One region of the Parabacteroides vesiculifaciens genome, then DNA from elsewhere that is predicted to be linked to it. Evidence: riboswitches for the same ligand, from Rfam matches in the RefSeq annotation. Region 1 holds a riboswitch; each other region holds the start of a gene.
What was found. Region 1 has a riboswitch for cobalamin ahead of ACPYIV_RS20445 (porin family protein). Riboswitches for the same ligand answer to the same signal wherever they lie in the genome.
Positions count from the first base shown of each region.

Region 2: linked by a shared signal. The riboswitch ahead of ACPYIV_RS13740 (carboxypeptidase-like regulatory domain-containing protein) and the one ahead of ACPYIV_RS20445 (porin family protein) in region 1 are both predicted to bind cobalamin.
Region 3: linked by a shared signal. The riboswitch ahead of ACPYIV_RS05320 (ABC transporter substrate-binding protein) and the one ahead of ACPYIV_RS20445 (porin family protein) in region 1 are both predicted to bind cobalamin.
Region 4: linked by a shared signal. The riboswitch ahead of ACPYIV_RS13670 (TonB-dependent receptor plug domain-containing protein) and the one ahead of ACPYIV_RS20445 (porin family protein) in region 1 are both predicted to bind cobalamin.

Region 1 covers NZ_CP187555.1:5,088,304-5,092,984, forward strand. The annotation lists gene ACPYIV_RS20435 (lactonase family protein) at 1-459, shown strand, start outside; gene murQ (N-acetylmuramic acid 6-phosphate etherase) at 506-1,321, shown strand; cobalamin riboswitch at 1,392-1,590, shown strand; gene ACPYIV_RS20445 (porin family protein) at 1,854-2,441, shown strand; gene priA (replication restart helicase PriA) at 2,560-4,681, shown strand, end outside.
Region 2 covers NZ_CP187555.1:3,425,097-3,429,777, reverse strand. The annotation lists gene ACPYIV_RS13740 (carboxypeptidase-like regulatory domain-containing protein) at 1-2,171, opposite strand, end outside; cobalamin riboswitch at 2,300-2,505, opposite strand; gene ACPYIV_RS13735 (acyltransferase) at 3,022-4,110, shown strand; gene ACPYIV_RS13730 (threonine/serine ThrE exporter family protein) at 4,310-4,681, shown strand, end outside.
Region 3 covers NZ_CP187555.1:1,331,508-1,336,188, reverse strand. The annotation lists gene ACPYIV_RS05330 (ABC transporter ATP-binding protein) at 1-1,003, opposite strand, end outside; gene ACPYIV_RS05325 (FecCD family ABC transporter permease) at 1,003-2,040, opposite strand; gene ACPYIV_RS05320 (ABC transporter substrate-binding protein) at 2,050-3,210, opposite strand; cobalamin riboswitch at 3,266-3,465, opposite strand; gene ACPYIV_RS05315 (hypothetical protein) at 3,492-3,854, opposite strand; gene ACPYIV_RS05310 (precorrin-2 C(20)-methyltransferase) at 4,180-4,681, shown strand, end outside.
Region 4 covers NZ_CP187555.1:3,410,630-3,415,310, forward strand. The annotation lists gene ACPYIV_RS13665 (DUF5074 domain-containing protein) at 1-358, opposite strand, end outside; gene ACPYIV_RS13670 (TonB-dependent receptor plug domain-containing protein) at 379-2,385, opposite strand; cobalamin riboswitch at 2,420-2,734, opposite strand; gene atpD (F0F1 ATP synthase subunit beta) at 3,230-4,681, shown strand, end outside.

The sequences.
Region 1 (4,681 bases):
GAAGGACCCCGCCATACGGTTTTCCACCCGAACGGGAAATGGGCTTACCTGATCAGCGAGCTTTCGGGACGCGTCGCTGTTATGAATTACGACAAGGGCAACCTGACCCCGGTCCAGTTTATCGAAGCCGACACCTTGCACGTCTCCGGTAGCGGCGATATACACATCACGCCGGACGGCCGTTTCCTGTATGCCTCCAACCGTCTGAAAGGCGACGGCATCGCGATTTTCTCTATCGATCAGGCAGACGGGCAACTGACGAAAGCCGGCTATCAGCTAACCGGCATCCATCCGCGTAATTTCATTATCACTCCCAACGGCAAGTTCCTGCTTTGCGCCTGCCGGGACAGCAATGTCGTGCAAGTGTATGAAATAGACAAGCAAAGCGGCTTATTGAAAGATACGGGAAAAAACATCCGGGTAAGCAAGCCGGTCTGCCTGAAGTTTACGAATATATGAATGTGATATTTTTTAGTAGCTTTGCACCTGCAAATCGTAATAAGCTATGTCATTCATCAAGATAACAGAACAGGATTCCCGCTATAACGACCTGGAACGGAAATCCGTCCGGGAGCTGCTCGAAGATATCAATACGGAAGATCAGAAGGTGGCGTTGGCCGTCCGGAAGACGATCCCCAAAATAGAAGAATTGGTTCTGCAGATCGTACCCCGGATGAAGCAGGGCGGACGTATCTTTTATCTGGGAGCCGGAACCAGCGGACGCTTGGGGGTTTTGGACGCTTCTGAAATCCCCCCGACGTTCGGGATGCCTTCCTCTCTGATTATCGGCTTGATAGCCGGTGGCGATACCGCCCTACGCAATCCGGTGGAGAATGCCGAAGACGATGAGGAACGCGGCTGGCAAGAATTGTTGGAGCACCAGATCAATACGAAAGATACCGTGATCGGCATTGCAGCTTCCGGGACGACTCCCTATGTGACCGGCGCCCTCCGCAAAGCACGCGAACAGGGCATCCTGACCGCCTCGATCACCAGCAATCCCGACTCGCCGATGGCGGCGGAGGCCGATGTGGCAATCGAAATGATTGTCGGCCCGGAGTTCGTCACCGGCAGTTCCCGTATGAAATCCGGTACGGGACAGAAAATGATCCTGAACATGATCTCCACTTCCGTCATGATCCGGCTTGGACGGGTAAAAGGAAACCGGATGGTCAATATGCAACTCACCAATCAGAAACTTATAGACCGTGGAACCCGTATGGTCGCCGAAGAATTGGGCCTTCCCTATGACCAGTCCCGCCATTTGCTGCTGATGTACGGCTCCGTTCAGGAGGCCGTCGAGGCTTACCGCAAGGCTTAGCGGAAAAAACGAAAGTCGGTAATAGCTTTATTTTTCTATAAGAAGATGGGAAATATATGGAAAATATCTTTATATTTGTCCCATGCATTGTTCCTGCTTCGCAATCTGCGGAAAAGGATTAAAAGGGAATCGGGTGTAAATCCCGGACAGTCCCGCTGCTGTAAGCTTCATAGACGGATTGGGCAATTCTTTTATGCCACTGACGAAAAGTTGGGAAGGCGCTCATACCGGAAGTAAGTCAGAAGACCTGCAACGCATATATTTTCGACGGCTTCGAGGAAAGGCCGGAAGAGAACAGTGAAGCCGCAGGCTTTTGCCTTTCTTAATCTCCGTTTCCCGTAGCCTATTGTTCTTGTTTTTAATTATTTTGCCATAATAATTAGGAAAAGAGGCATGAACCTGTGTGCGGGATGAGCTCCGCCCCCGGTTCATGCTTTCCTTTTACGGGCGGCAACACTTAGGCGGTGATATTTGTTTATTATTGGAAAAGTGCGTTTATTTGTAATTCGTATTAACTAATTAAAGAAAAAGTATGAAGAAGATTGTAGGGCTTATATTGTTGGCAGTAATGGCGTTGATTGCCGTGCCTGCGAAATCCCAGATTAAGTTCGGTATAAAAGGCGGTTTGAATATTTCGTCTGTCCATTTCAACAAGGACATTGTCGGAAAGGATAATGTGACTGGATTTAATATCGGTCCGATGGTGGAGGTGATGGCTCCGGTGATGGGAGTGGGCTTTGATGCGGCTATCCTGTACTCGCAAAAAGGGATAGGCGTGAAGAGCGAGAAAGACATTAAGAATGACTATATAGATGTGCCGGTCAACCTAAAATGGAAATTCGGCTTGCCGATTGTCAAAGGCTATCTGGCTGCCGGTCCGTATGTCGGTTTCCGTGTGGGAGGCGATAAGTTCTGGGATATTCCGGGATCGGTCGGAGACCAGTTGAAGGCAAAGAGTTTCAATGCCGGTTTGAACTTGGGTGCCGGTGTGGAACTGATCAAACATTTGCAGGTCGGTTTTAACTATGCTCTCGGTTTGACGGATGATTATAGCGCATCCAAGTTCGAATTAAACGGTAAGAATCGCGGTTGGTCTGTTACGGCCGCCATCCTGTTCTAAAAAGGAATAAAGAAGATTCGTGATCAGATAAACGGAGGCCGGGCTTTAAGAGTCCGGCCTTTTTTGTTACTTTTGGCATCGCGAAGAACAATAGGTTTATTATATAAACAGAATAAGAATGAAGTACGCAGACGTCATACTCCCGCTTCCGTTGGAGAACAGCTATACCTATAGCATACCGCCCGATCTGGAACAGACGGTGACACCCGGTTGCCGGGTGATCGTCCACTTCGGAAAGAAGCGTTACTATACCGCTATCGTCATGGATGTGCACGAGCGTGGGGGCGATAGCCAGTATGAGACGAAGGAGATTTACGCCTTACTGGATGCCACGCCTGTGCTCCGTCGTCCGCAACTTCGTTTTTGGAAGTGGATTGCATCCTATTACCTGTGTAAACTGGGAGATGTTTATAAGGCGGCTTTGCCTTCCGGTCTGAAGCTGGAGAGCGAAACGGCCGTTACCTATAATGAAGAGTTCGAAGCCGACGGTCCTTTGAGGCCGAATGAACAGGCCGTGCTGGATGCCTTTACCGGTGTCCTGAAACTGACGGTCTCCGAACTGGAAAAGAAAACCGGATTGCGGAATGTCGTGCCCGTTGTCGCCTCCCTGATGGCAAAAGGTGCGGTCGAGGTGAGCGAGGAGATGAAACGGGGTTTTGTGCCGAAGATGCAGACCTTTATCCGTCTTGCCGAAACATATAAGGATGCAGAGACGCACGGCCGTGCGTCTCTGCAATCCGTATTTGACGACCTCAAGCGGGCTAAGAAGCAGGAACACCTGCTGATCTGCTTCCTGGAACTCAGTCATGCGCTTAATCCGGCACTGGCACGCGAATTGTCGAAGAAGGAATTGCTGGAGAGCAGCGGTTGTTCTCCTGCCATATTGGACGGTTTGCTGAAACGGGGTGTGCTCGAAAGTTATGAGAAAGAGGTGGGACGATTGCAGGTCCAGGTATGCCGCCTGCAACCTCTTAACCCTTTAAGTCCGGCACAGGAGAAGGCCTATGGGGAGATACATGAGGTGTTCCGGGAGAAAGAAGTCTGCTTGTTACATGGCGTTACTTCGAGCGGGAAGACGGAAGTCTACATGCGCCTGATCGACGAGGTGCTGAAGATGGGCCGCCAGGTTTTGTACTTGTTGCCCGAGATCGCCATTACCACCCAAATCACGGAACGGCTTGCCAAGTTGTTCGGCGATAAGCTGCTGGTCTATCATTCCAAATTTTCAGATAACGAGCGGGTGGAAGTCTGGAACCGCTTGTTGCATACGGGCGAACCGATGCTGGTATTAGGTGTCCGCTCTTCCCTGTTTTTGCCGTTCAAAGATTTAGGCTTGATTATTATAGACGAGGAGCATGAGAATACCTATAAGCAGCAGGACCCGGCTCCGCGCTATCATGCCCGGAATGCGGCGTTGGTGCTGGCAAGCATGCATGGGGCTAAAACGTTGTTGGGCTCTGCCACTCCCTCTATCGATTCTTATTTTAATGCCACTACCGGCAAATACGGCCTGGTGGAACTGGCCACCCGTTATGGCGACCAGCTGATGCCGGAAATGCTGACGGTCGATATCAAGGAGTTGAGGCGTAAGAAGATCATGAAAGATACGCTCTTTTCGCCGGTCTTGGTCGAAAAGATCAACGAAGCGTTGGGAAAGGGAGAGCAGGCGATCCTGTTCCAGAACCGACGGGGATTCGCTCCGGTGATCGAGTGCAAGAGCTGCGGTTGGGTTCCCCATTGCGTCAATTGCGATGTCAGCCTGACGTATCATAAGTTCCGTAACGAACTGGTATGCCACTATTGCGGCTATAAAATCCAGTTGCCTCACCAATGCCCGGAATGTCAGAGTCCTGAACTTCGTACGATGGGGTTCGGAACCGAGATGGTGGAGGAGGAGATTGCAACTCTTTTCCCCTCAGCCAAGGTCGAACGTTTGGATTTCGATACCGCCCGTACCCGTACGGCATACGAGCGTATTATAGCCGACTTCGAGAAAGGCAAAACGCAGATATTGATCGGAACCCAGATGTTATCGAAAGGTTTGGATTTCGGGAACGTCAGTGTGGTCGGTATCCTGAATGCGGACAGCCTGATGAACTTCCCGGATTTCCGTGCCCATGAACGGGCCTTTCAGCTTATGGTGCAGGTCGGCGGACGTGCAGGAAGACGGGATAAGCGGGGAACGGTTGTTTTGCAGACATCGGGGCCCGATCATCCTCTGATCCGGATGGTGGAGCGTT
Region 2 (4,681 bases), 1.7 Mb from region 1:
TTGCCATAAGCCTCCCAGGTCAGGAAATACCAGTGCACCCACTGGAAGGTACAGCCCAGACGCAGCTTATTGTCCTGTTGCAGGAGGTTGCGGAACGTATAGCTCGCCTCCGCGCTGCCGAACAGCCAGGGGCGGTTCGGTACGTGGTTGTCGTATGTAGCCGAAGGTTTGCCGTCTTCTTTGTATTTTTGCTGGTCACGGGCATCCTGGTAGCTGACATTGGCCATGAACTGCAACCGGCCGTCCCAGTCGTAGCGGACTTCCCCCTCTACTCCTTTGATATGGACGGCGGGATCGTTGACATACTGCATCATGCCTTCTTTTTCGATAACTGAGGTCTGTATATAATTATCCACGTAACGCAGGAACCCGTTTGCCTCATAATAGACCGTATGCCGGCCGGCAGGATGCCAGGTCCCGAACAGGGCGAGGTTGACATTGTTGCTTTTCTCCGGTTCCAGTGCGACATTGGCATAGACGGTGGTCCCGTTGCCTAACAGTTCACGGGCGATGGGCAGACGTACACTGTGTTCAAAAGATACTTTTACCGCAAGAGGGTCGAAGAAGATGTAACGCAGCCCGACCCCGTAGCCTAAATAATTTTTGGTGGCGGAACCCTGCACTTTGTCCGATCCCGTCACGGCGGACTGGTCCGTCTGCCGGATATCCGGGTGGTTCACATAATCTTTGGCAAAGAATACATTCTGCATCTTTCCGTCCAGAAACGACTGGCTGTAGGTCAGCCCGATAATATGTTTGGTCACAGCATCGTTCGAGGGTTCGAAGCTCTGGTCCAGGTCATCATAGCGGTCGTTCCCGGTCCGGCTCATGTGGTAGTTCAAGTTGAAGCCGTGGTGACCGTTCAGCCGGTAATCCAGATTGGCACGCGCGATAGTCAGGGGGCGTTTGTAGTGGCGTATGGAGGGTTCATTGCCCCTGATTTCGTTGCGCTGGCTCACGATGTAGCCTCCATCCCAATAATATTTCCGGTAGGCCGTATCGATTGTGATAGAATGGTCCCATGTATGTGAAAGAGTCGCTTTCAGTGTCATGCCTTCGGTTATGAAATTATATTTGCTGTAACGTGCCGACAGGTTCCAGGCATCCGAATTGCGCTCAGCCATGCCATAGACTTTAGTCTGTACGGAACCGGTCTGCAACTCTTTGTCTGTTTTGGAGTAAGAGGCGGAGACAAACAGTTCGTCAGCCCATCGCTTGCCTGTAATTCCGGCTTCTATCTGTGCCAACAGCGAGAAATAGCCATCATGGAAACGTTTTGGATTGCCATAGATAAATTGATCACCTGCTTCATTACGCATCTGTACGTCTTTCATCCGGTAGTCGTTCTTGGAATAGTTGATGCCGGCGGCAGGGCGAATGATCAATCCGGTATGCCGTTCGACAAACTGAGCGTTCAGGTCGGCGCGATGGGTATGGAAAGAACCGACGCTGTAAGAAGCATCCATGAAGTTCTTCTTTTCCGCCTGGGTAATGATGTTGACTACGCCACCCAACGCATCCGTACCCAACGAGGCCGGTACTACGCCTTTATAGATTTCCACCCGGTCGATCAGGTTAACGGGCAGGTTTGCGAGCGTTACGCTGCTCCCTTTGCTATCCAACGGCACACCGTCGATGAAGTAGCGCACGGAATTACCGGACAGTCCGTTGATCGAGAGGTCGAAATCAGAACCTATGCCCCCCTCTTCACGTACTTTGACACCAGCCGTGCGATTGACTAGTTCATTCAGGTTATGAAGCGAATTAATGACAGGTTTCACATCGAGCGCATTGACCGAAAGCGCACCCTCCCTTGCCTTTTGCGATTGTGTCTTCCCATACACTTCCACGGAGTTCAGGTTTACAGAACTTTCTTCCAGTTTGAAATCGAGGGTTTTGTCGCGGTGGAGGTCGAGTGAAGTTTTAATTGTCCGGTATCCTAAGGAGGAGACGACAAACGTATGTTTGCCGGGAGATACTTTCAGGGAATAACGCCCGTTGTCATCCGTATAAGTACCGGATGTTGTATTTTCGACAGCGATCGTTACTAATGACAGGGGAGCGCCTTGTCGGTCGGTGACTCTCCCGGAGATCGTAATTTTGTTTTGTGCCGTCAGGCCCGACTGAGACAGGCAGACAAACAAAAGAAGTACATGTACAAAGACTTTCATTTTAATCCTTGATATAGCGTTCATGACTTGCTTAAGGGAATGCACACAAGGAGAAACGATTTCTTTATGTAGAGAGATAAAGATTGACCTGACTCGATGTTTTGCTGCTTTATTTCCCGAAAGCATTAAAACTATGTTCGTTCTTGGCAGGTCTTCTGACTTGTTCCGTCTTTGAATGCCTTCCCATCCGGTAACGGACAGTGGCTTATAGCGTATTCAAAGATTTGGAGAGGAACTTACAGCAGCGGGTCTGTTCAGGATTTGCACCTGATTCCCTTTTCATCACGTTCCCGTAGCGATTGGGAGTCGTGAAACCAAAACTGTGGCAAAGGTAAGAAAAAAGTCTGTCCTCACAAATGGGGCTGCTAAAAAACCAGGGCGACCGCACCAAATTCATTTTTAAGCAATACGATCTTATGGACTACATAATATAAGGAATAATCTATCCCTGCTACAAGAAAACTTATCTACATAGGCATAAAAAACATCGGAGTGCCTATCAATTCTGTAATCAGTGCCAGTGATTATAAAATCAGTGCCAGCAATTATATAATCACAACCACTGATTATAAAATCACTGACACCGATTACAGAATCGGCAGGCACTTAAGAAAGAATTATTCGGGACAAAAACGGTTTTTTCTCTCCATAGAAATAAAAAATTGTTACTGCTGGATTTGGTGCGGTTGCCCTAGTCGTCTATACCTGTTTGAGGGGATTCCCGGCTTTTTCCCTATCTTTGCCCTCCAATTAAACTGTATCCGGAAAATCACGAAGTTTTTCCACCATGAATACATGTTTCGCCTGAAGAATTAAATCATCTTATTAATATTAGTAATTAAGCAAACAAATGAAACGTATCGTTTTTTTGGATTATGTACGCGTGTTCGCCTGCTTCCTTGTGATAGTCGTGCACGCCAGTGAAAATTTTTACGGTGCTCCCGGTTCGACTGACATGGTGGGACCGCAAGCCTTTCTGGCCAATGAGTCGGACCGGTTGTGGGTGTCTATGTACGACGGCTTTTCGCGTATGGCTGTGCCTTTGTTTATAATTGTCTCCGCTTTTCTCCTTGCGCCGATGAAAGAAGGACAGACCATGTGGCAATTCTACCGCCGGCGTTGCATCCGCATCCTGCCGCCGTTTTTCATATTTATGATACTCTACAGCACCCTGCCGATGTTGTGGGGACAGATCGACGGAGAGACATCCCTCAAAGATCTGTCGCGTATCTTCCTTAACTTCCCGACATTAGCCGGACACTTGTGGTTCATGTACCCCTTAATCGGCATCTACCTCTTCATACCTATCATTTCGCCCTGGTTGAGCAAGGCTACGCCCAAAGAAGAACGTTTCTTTATCGGGTTGTTCCTGTTAACAACCTGTATGCCATACTTAAACCGCTGGTTCGGGGAAGTCTGGGGGCAATGTTTCTGGAACGAATACCATATGTTGTGGTACTTTTCCGGTTACTTAGGTTATCTCGTGCTGGCACATTACATACATGTCCACCTGACCTGGAACCGTTCCAGACGTTTCATCATCGGAACCGCCTTGATGATTGTCGGGGCTGCTTTGACCATCTACTCATTCTATGTACAGGCCATACCCGGAGAGATCCTTCCCACGCCCGTATTGGAAATAGGATGGGCGTTCTGCACGATCAACTGTGTGCTTCTCACGGCGGGCACATTCTTGATGTTCAGCTGTATAAAGCTTTCGGAAACTCCACGGCTCATAATGGAAATATCGAAACTCAGCTATGGTATGTATCTGATGCATATCTTTTGGCTCGGCTTGTGGGTTACGGTGTTCAAGTCTGTCGTGCCATTGCCTACAGTTGCCGCCATACCTTGTATTGCGGTATGCACATTCATTTGCTGCTTTGTTGCAACCAAGATTATTTCGCTTATTCCTGGTAGTAAATGGATTGTTGGGTAAATATTTGCATATATGTTTTTAGAACTTCATTATCCACTAAAAAATATATTTATCTGTCGATTTGGATATTATAAATAACTAACATGGTGAACAAAAGAATCATTCGGCAGAATCAATAGAATTGATTAACGGAAGGCTTGCTTGGGAAGGTAGGCCTTCTTACTTTTGTACCCGCATTTAATAGAGAAAAAACAAAAAGATGGAAAAAGAGATTTTGACAGACCGGGAGGTCTTGTTATTACGGAGAAAACTGGACTTATTACTCCGTACGGGGAAATTGTTGATGGAGAGTGCGGCGGATACGAACCGCATCGAACGGAATATGAAACGCGTGGCTGCTTTTATGGGAATTCCGGAAGAAAAGCTCCACTTGGATATCAGGTGGACGATGATTATGGTGAATGTGAGCGACGAGACGCATTCCTTTTCCAAATTCCAGAAGTGTGAGAAGCATGGCATCAACATGACGACTATTACGGAGGTCAGCCATTTGTCGTGGAAGGCTATCGAACAAGACTATTCGTTGGACCGTTATGAGGAAGAGCTTGAAAGGATTGCGTGTAAACCTCGT
Region 3 (4,681 bases), 1.4 Mb from region 1:
CGGAAAGCTGCTGCAAAAGGGATTCTATAGTATTGGCTGTCTGCGTACACCCGTCGGGGTGGTGGATCAGGAATACGGAACCGGAAGGCAGATCGCCTGTTTCGATCCACATGGACGATTCGATATGCCGGCCGGCCCGTATGCCGTTCCGCTGGAGCGCCTTACGGACCATCGCATATTTCTGTCCGTGACCGGTCAGACGTATCTCTTTCGAATACTGGTTATCGATACGAAACAAGCCAGTCTCCGTGTCGAACACGATTCCCTTGCGGGCAAAGAAGCCGCTCAGGTATCCGCTCAGGGCAAGATCTTCGGGCGTACCGGTCGTAATCCCGTTCGTCCGGTCCATCAGCCAGATCTTGTCAGCTATCTGGAGCGCCAGTTCGAGGTCGTGCGTGGAGAGGAAAATCGTCTTATTCGTGCTTCGTGTCAGATGATGGAGCAATTGCATGATCTCCACCTTGCTTGGGAAATCAAGGAAAGCGGTCGGTTCGTCTAAGAAGATCACAGGTGTTTCCTGGGCCAGTGCTTTAGCGATCATGACCTTCTGCCGCTCCCCGTCCGAGAGAGTATGCACCATGCGGTAAGCCAGGTTCTCGATCCGTACCAGGGCGATCGACTCTTCCACGACCTGCTTATCCTCCTTGCCCAACCGCCCCCAGAAACCGGTGTAGGGACTGCGTCCCATCTCGACCAGTTCGCGTACGGACATATTCCGGATATCGCATTTCTCCGTCAGGACAACACCGATCGTTGCGCTTAACTCTTTGTCCGAATAGCTGTCCATATCACGTCCCAAGACGGCGATCTCACCTCCCAACTTCGGCTGAAAAGCCGACAACGTGCGTAAGAGCGTCGACTTACCGACCCCGTTCGCCCCTAAAAGACAAGTTAATTCACCACTATAGATCCGGGCCTGTATATGGCTCGCCACCAACTTTGTATCGTTCTTCGTCCGGTAGCCGATCGAAAGGTCGTTTATATGAATCGTGTCTTGCTTCATCATTCGTTCAGTTCGTTCTTACGTTTGCTGAATAGCACGGAAGCCACTACCGGGGCTCCAACTAAGGCAGTCACCGAGTTGACCGGCAAAGCCCCTTCGAAGCCGGGCATCCGGGCGATCAGGTTGCAGGCGAGTGCCAGCGCAGCACCGGCAAACAGAACGGCAGGCATCAATACCCGGTGGTCGGACGTCTGGAAAATAGCCCGGCAAAGGTGCGGGACAGCCAGGCCCAGAAAGATGACCGGTCCGCAATAGGCCGTCACGATCGCCGTCAACACTCCTGCCGAGGTGATAACCAGAAGACGTGCCCGCTTGATATTCAGCCCCAAGTTACGGGCATAACCGTCACCGAGCAGCATTAGGTTCAGTGTCTTGATCAGCAGGAATGACAAAGGGATCAGAATCGCCATGATCGCGACAAACAGCATCATCTGATTGCCGGAAACACGGGAGAAACTGCCTAAGCCCCAGATCACGTAGGCGCGAATATCTTCCTCCACACTGAAGAACTTCAGCACGCCGATCACCGCATTCGCCACGTAGCCGATCATCACACCGATAATCAGCAAAGTCACGTTCCCCTTCACCTTCTGCGACACATATACGATCAACGCCATCACCGACAGTGAACCGATCACAGCCGCAATCGAAAGCGCGATCTCTCCCATAAACCCTAATTTGCTAAGTGCCACCCCTCCGAGGCTACCGCTCAACAGCACCACAAAAGCCACGCCCATACTCGCTCCGGAACTGATCCCCAGCACGGATGGACCCGCCAGCGGATTCCGGAAAACAGTCTGCATCTGCAAGCCGCTTATCGCCAGGCCCGCTCCCGCCACTAAGGCTGTCAACGCCTGCGGGAGACGTGATTTCCAGACGATATTCTGCCAGGTCACCGGCTCGTCTCCCAATCCGCAGACAATGTTCCAGACAGACTTCAAAGGAATAGACACCGATCCCAGCACCAGGTTCAGGAACATCAGGGCTAAGATAGACGCTACGATGAGCAACATCAGAAAAGTAGTGGAATGTCTCATTCGTGCAACTTATTTGAGTCGGGCATAATAAACGGGAGTATGATCGGGCAGCAGGTCCGGATGGAATATATACAACAGGTCGGCCAACACGACCTCCGGCTCGGTCGGCATACTTTCATAAAAAGGCGTATCTTTCATATTGCAATAGATAATCCCTTTCTCCTTGAAAGCACGGAAATCGGCATAACGCGGGTCCTGCTCCTTCAGCGCCTCATAGCTGAATGTGCCCGGATAGCTGTTCACGATGCGCCAATAGTCGGCTTCGTCACCTTGGTTGTAGACAGTTTCGAAGTCAAGCGTCACACCTCCCGAGCGTTTGTCGTCTTTCAGGAAATAGTCGGCTCCGGCATCCTCGAACAGTTGGGCGAGGAAGCTCTCCCCTCCCACGGCATACCAGTTCCCGCCCCGCATCTCACCGCTCAGCACGACCGGGCGCTTCTTCACCTTTCCTTCCGCCGTTAGTTCCTTCAATTCATTATAACGCATCGCGATGGCGTCGAACGTTTCGTTCGCCTTTTGCTCCTGTCCTAACAACAAGCCGACGAACTTCACCCATTCCGCCTGTCCCAGCGGCGTCATCTCCTTATAACCTAAATGCGGGATCAGAGGGATGCCGACATCCTTCAATGTCTCATACCCGCCCCGTTTGAAAGGCGAGACAAGGATCAGGTCGGGGTTCATGCTCATGATCACTTCGTTGTCAAAATTCCCTTCTATGCCGATCTTGGCGGTCTTTCCACTCTCCAGGCGTTCGTTCATCTCCTTATTGAACAGATGCCGGGTGCTGGTCACTCCTACTACCTTGTCCAGTTCGCCCATCTTGATAAAATTGGACAACTGCAAAGAGGTCATGCAGATAACACTCCTGATGGGTGTCTCGATCACGGTATATGATCCGGGGATGCCGGCCGGTTTCATCCCTCTCCTGACAAGTGCATAATGGAAAGTCGTGCTCTCCTCATTCTGCGGGTCCCGGATATCCACCAAGACATATCCGTCCCGATAGGACAATTCGAAACCACGGGCATACCCCGGTACGATACGGACACCGGAGAACGTGCTTTCTTCCGCCGTCTCCACCTTACCGGTCTGTTGATTGTTTTTAGTCGTACACGAAGATGCGACACACAACGACATGAGCAGGTAACACCCTGCCAGGCATTTTTTCATATTCAATATTATTTTATTACAACCGGGCAACCTTGTCCGCCCCACGAGGACAAAACTCTTCCAAACCGAAACGGCAGGTCTTCTGACTTACTTCCATCCCGGACACCTTCCCGATCCCCCGATCAGTGGCATAGAGTATTGCCGGTATGTTCCCGAAGTTTCACAGCAGCGTGGTCTGTCCGGGATTTCCACCCGGTTCCCTTTTAATCCCATATCCAGAAAAGGATAACAGAACCTGTTTCAGCGGCAAAAGTAATAAAAAAAGAAGAAAGAATGATGATTTATCTGTTTTCCTTACGGGCTGCCAGATATTCGTCTTCCGGCATGACCTTCAGTACACGGCCGCTTTCGTCGAAAGCAACAACCAGGTTTCGCTGATCGGTCGTTTCGAGAGAGACTTTATACTGGATAGGGCTGCCGCTGCCATTCGATTTGTACACTTCTTTGATCAGGCAATTCTCATACGCATTGTAAATTGCTTCCTGTGCGGCAAGATCCACATCGACGATATCGACGGCATAGAAATTTTTCATACTCAACATATCGATATCCGTATTCCCGTCTTGTCCTGCCTGCGCATAACCGTTTTGAGACATAAAGACACATGAAACCACCATAGTCACCATTAATACCAACTTCTTCATAACCTAAAATTTTAAACAATCTATTTACCTTTTTCTAATCGCCCCATTAAATACAAATTATATGCCAAAGAACATAAAAACGGTCTCTTTCTCCGTAAATACTCTCCATAACTCCGTAAATGTTTCCCTTGCAGGACACTTTAGTTTCAATATCAGAAACAAAAGTGTCTCCGCTTGAAACGATAGTTTCAACCTGATGAAACAAACGGGACATTAAAGCCTGTAGAACGGGGAGTGTGGATATTATCCCCACAATTGTGGAATGCGGATTTGGAAAGTTCCGCGATTTTCCTCACTTTTGCGCACCAAATAAATAAAACGCATAATGTCGTACCCCATCTGCTTCGTATCGCTCGGCCCGGGAGAACCGGAACTGATCACCCTGAAAGGCTTGAAAAAGCTACAACAGGCCGATATCATCTATTGCCCTGCCACCATGAACAAAAGCGGGCAACCCCTCTCCCGCGCAGCCCATATTATCGAGGAACTGGAAATCGGTGAATCCGCAATCCGGCTCTTCACGCTCCCGATGAGCAAAGACCGCACCGAAGCCAGGAAAGCCTACGACGCCTTGTATGAAAAGGCTGTTTCCGCCTGGCATGAAGGGAAAAAGGTGGTCATTGTGGCGGAAGGCGATGCCGGGTTCTATTCATCCATACAATATATATATGACAAATTCAGGGAGAACCGGATCGAAGTGGAACGAACCGCCGGAATCCCCGCCTTCATTGCGGCAGGTGCTTTGGCCGGCTTGCATATCGTCAAACAGGAAGAACAGATCATCGTCATACCCGGAATGCTGACGGCGGAAGAATTGTCGGAAAAGA
Region 4 (4,681 bases), 1.7 Mb from region 1:
CTGATTCTCCCTGCGCATTACAGGCAACCACTATAATATAGGTATCGGCAGTTATACTGGTTTCAATTGCATAGCTGTTTGTTCCGACTTCAACTTCACCCAATTTCGTATCTCTGCCCTTTCCATCGGCAGACAGATAAATAACATATTTCGTGATATTTGATACATCTCCCGGGGCAGTCCATTTCAATGTACCTTTAATCGCTCCTTCGACCTGATCCGTATCTGTAAAAGTGACCCCAGTCACAACTTCTGTCGGAACAGTAGGCTGATTTTCATCATCATCCTTACATCCGGTAAAGACAAAAGACATCAGTGCACATAGGACTGAAACTAAAAGAATGCTTTTCTTTTTCATACCATTTCTATTTTATCTTATTAATATGTAATACTTAAACTAAGTCTCCACGAACGCCCCGGCATCGGATAATACTGAATAATATCATACGTTTTGTCTGCCAGGTTCAGGATATCCCCCTGAACCCTGAACGCACACTTCTTCAATGCAAAACTCTTGTTTACAGAAAGGCTGTGTTCGAGATACGAGTCAATTCGATTTGTCTCAATATTCTGGGGAAGGGCATAACGGTCACCTGCCGCCACAAGCGTATAAGTCACATTCACCCAAGGATTCTCCAACGATACCGAAACAGATCCCGAATGCCGCGGGGTATAAGGTATCTGGTCCTTATAGTTTTTGTCTTCCGGGTCAGTAACGTCGATTGCATCCTGGTAACTATAAGCGGACGAAAGCAAGAGGGACATATCCTTATATATATATAAAGGTATATTGGCACTTAGGTTTACATCTATCCCCTTGATTTCGACTTCCCCCATATTCATCATTTTCCAGATGTACATATTCGGAATAGCGACAATCTTATCACTCACCTTATTGTAATACCCGTCAACAGAAACGCTCAACAAGCGTATAAAAGGGCCGATCTCGTCATTCCATGTAAGTCCAATGTTATATTGAGTTGCTTTTTCGGGTTTCAAATTGACATTCCCCATACGCAAGTAATAGAGATCCGTAAAAGTCGGGACACGGAATATATCTTTGTAAGAAGCCCGGATACGGAAAGACTGTTCCGCGAACGGACGCCAGGAGAGACTTACTGCCGGAGAAAGCCTTTTCTTATCAGCCGGCCTGTCTCCATTCTCCACCTTGTCTGTTATAAAAGTGCCCAGCAAACTGGCCGTTGCTGTCAATACCGGACTTTTATATTGTGCGGCAAATGCGGTAAGCGAAGTCCAACGTTTGGGAGCCGGAGCCTTTACAAAATTATTGTCCAACGTATTTCGCGCGATATCCGTATTCAACGAAAAAGAAATAGAAGAAAAGGGCGTATACAAAATTCCGGCCGATCCGTAATACTCGTTCTGAGTATTCAAATCTTCCTGTTTGCCTCCTGAATATTTATTACTGATATCCCGATACTTGCTGAACGAATAATTGTATTTGGCATTTGCCTGGAACTTCAGGCGGTCAGTCCACTCATTCTCATAATGAAGCTGCGTAAAAAAGTTATTATCCCACACCCGTTCACGGGCATTACTGTTATAAAGGATTACCGAGCCGGGAAGTCCCCGTTCCGAATCGTAATAATACACCTTGCCGTTCAGTTTTCCAGCCCGTCCGAAATTACCATACACATTTCCTTCCAGACGAAGAGATTGCACATCGCTGTTCTTACGTATTTCTTCTGTAACTTCCTTACCATTTACCAATGTAAAAGGATAATCCCCTTTTGCACTCAACCAATCTGCATGCAGAGAAGCGGACCAACGATTTCCCATCCTCTGCTCATAACGGACCACCGGATTGAACAAGCCGAATGATCCACCTTTCAGTTTCACATAAGCATTATAGGATTTATCCTTAAATAGGGGAGCCGCAGTCTTTATACTCAACGCCCCCGCCGACGCATACATCCGTGCCGTCTGAAAAATATCATCCGCCTGGCCGATCGACAAGGAGATCATATCGACATTATCTAAGGAGAAGCGGCTGATATCCACCTGGCCGCTCTGCGCGTCCGTCACCGTCACCCCGTCATAGCTGACAGCCGTATGCTTGGCGCCGAGGCTGCGGACGGAAACCGTTTTCAAGCCTCCTATACCCCCGTAATCCTGCACGGTCACACCGGAAAAGCGCTTCACGGCTTCCGACAAATCCTGCACACCGAGCCGTTCGATCCCGGCCTTGTCCATCACCTGGAGCGGCGTGCTCTCGCGGGTTGTGGAAGGGCGTACCTTTCCCAGCACCTCGACACCCGAAAGCTGGTGATAGGTCGTCGTGTCTACCTGCGCATACAAAGCGACAAGCGGAAACAGCCAGGCACATAACAAGCCCGACAATCGTTTTATTAATAAATTCTGCATACCTTTTCGATTCATCAGTCCCTTTACCCGAGGAACCGGATACCGAATAATGGCAGGTTTTCTGGCTTGTTCTCCCCTTTTCGATTGATAATTGATAACGGACAATTACCAACTAACGGCAGCCTTCCCAACGAATCGGTCGGAAGTCGAGAGTTAAAAGTTGAGAGTTATTCGCATTTAAACTTTCAACTTTCCACTTTCAGCTTTCCCCTTTCCCGTCAGTGGCAACAAGATTTGCCGGGGTTTCAGAACTTACAGCTACGGGTACAGCTCCGGACTTTCACCGGATTCCCTTTTACTAACCGTCAGCGGAAGCAAATACGGTTACACCATAATCCGAATGCAAAGGTATGGAAAAAAATCCGATCTGCGTGCAACCTCGTCTCCAATCATCATAAAAAAATAGGTTTCCCTTCAGAAAAAGCCACACACTCTCCCAATAAAAAACACAAACTATGCCATTTATTCTGTAATCAGTGGCACTGATTATATAATCGGTGGTTGGGATTATATAATCGCTGGCACTGATTTTATAATCACCGCCACTGATTATAGAATAAATGCCTTCTCGTTTAACAATACAAAACATACTACCCGTTTTTTGTCGGCAAAACGTCACTTCCCGCTTAGGAACTTCTTTCTCTACAATTTACAAAATAAGCGATTCCTGTCATTTTGGTTTATTTCAGAACACAATTGGTTTATTTCAGAAGAGGTTGAAATTAGTTGAATATCTAACTAAGTACAAAAAGAATCAAAAAGTAATATTTCCGGTTTTCGGAAATTCATAATTCGTAATATTGCAGCCGAAGATTTGAATAGGATTAAGGAAAAAAGAGATTGTATGGGAGAAATAAAAGGTTATATCTCACAGGTTATCGGTCCGGTCGTGGACATTCATTTCGATAATGACAAGGAAGAAAAGATAACGCTTCCCCGTATTCACGACGCAATGGAGATAACCCGCCCCAATGGAAAAATTCTGATTGTGGAAGTCCAGCAGCATATTGGGGAAAACACGGTCCGCACCGTAGCAATGGATACGACAGACGGGCTGAAGAGGGGAATGGAAGCCGTTTCATATGGTTCGCCCATCACAATGCCGGTCGGCGACCAGGTAAAAGGGCGTTTGATGAACGTAACGGGGCATCCCATCGACGGGATGACCGAACTCGACAGGAAAGGGGCTCTTCCGATCCACCGCGAACCGCCTAAGTTCGAAGATCTGACCACCAGCCGCGAAGTCTTGTACACCGGCATTAAGGTGATCGACCTGCTCGAACCTTATTCCAAAGGAGGCAAGATCGGTCTGTTCGGGGGAGCCGGCGTAGGCAAGACGGTCCTTATCATGGAGCTGATCAACAACATCGCAAAGAAGAACAACGGATTTTCCGTTTTTGCCGGTGTGGGCGAACGTACACGTGAAGGAAACGACCTGCTGCGCGAGATGATCCAATCCGGAGTCATCCGCTACGGCGACGAATTCAAGAAAAGCATGGAGGCAGGTCATTGGGATTTGTCGAAGATCGATTACGACGAACTGGCCAAGTCGCAGGCTACATTAGTGTTCGGACAGATGAACGAACCGCCGGGAGCCCGCTCTTCCGTAGCCCTTTCGGGACTGACGATCGCCGAGTCCTTCCGTGACCTGGCAGCAGAAGGGGAAACGAAGGACATCCTTTTCTTTATCGATAACATCTTCAGGTTCACGCAGGCCGGCTCGGAAGTTTCCGCCCTGTTGGGACGTATGCCGTCCGCCGTCGGTTATCAGCCGACACTGGCAACCGAAATGGGAGCCATGCAGGAACGCATCACTTCCACCAAGAAAGGTTCCATCACTTCCGTCCAGGCTGTTTATGTGCCCGCAGACGACTTGACGGACCCGGCTCCGGCAACGACCTTTACGCATCTGGATGCCACGACGGTATTGAGCCGCAAGATCACCGAGCTCGGTATCTATCCGGCCGTCGACCCGCTGGAATCCACCTCGCGCATCCTGGACCCGTTGATTGTCGGCAAAGAGCATTATGAAACGGCACAGCGTGTGAAACAGATCCTTCAACGCAACAAGGAATTGCAGGACATCATCTCGATCCTCGGTATGGAAGAGCTTTCCGACGAAGACCGTCTGACCGTCAACCGCGCCCGCCGTGTACAGCGTTTCCTTTCACAGCCGTTCTCCGTAGCGGAACAGTTCACCGGCGTGCCGGGCGTCATGGTCCCCATCGAAGAGACAATCCGCGGATTCAAGATGATCATGGACGGAGAAACCGACAACATCCCCGAACAGGCCTTC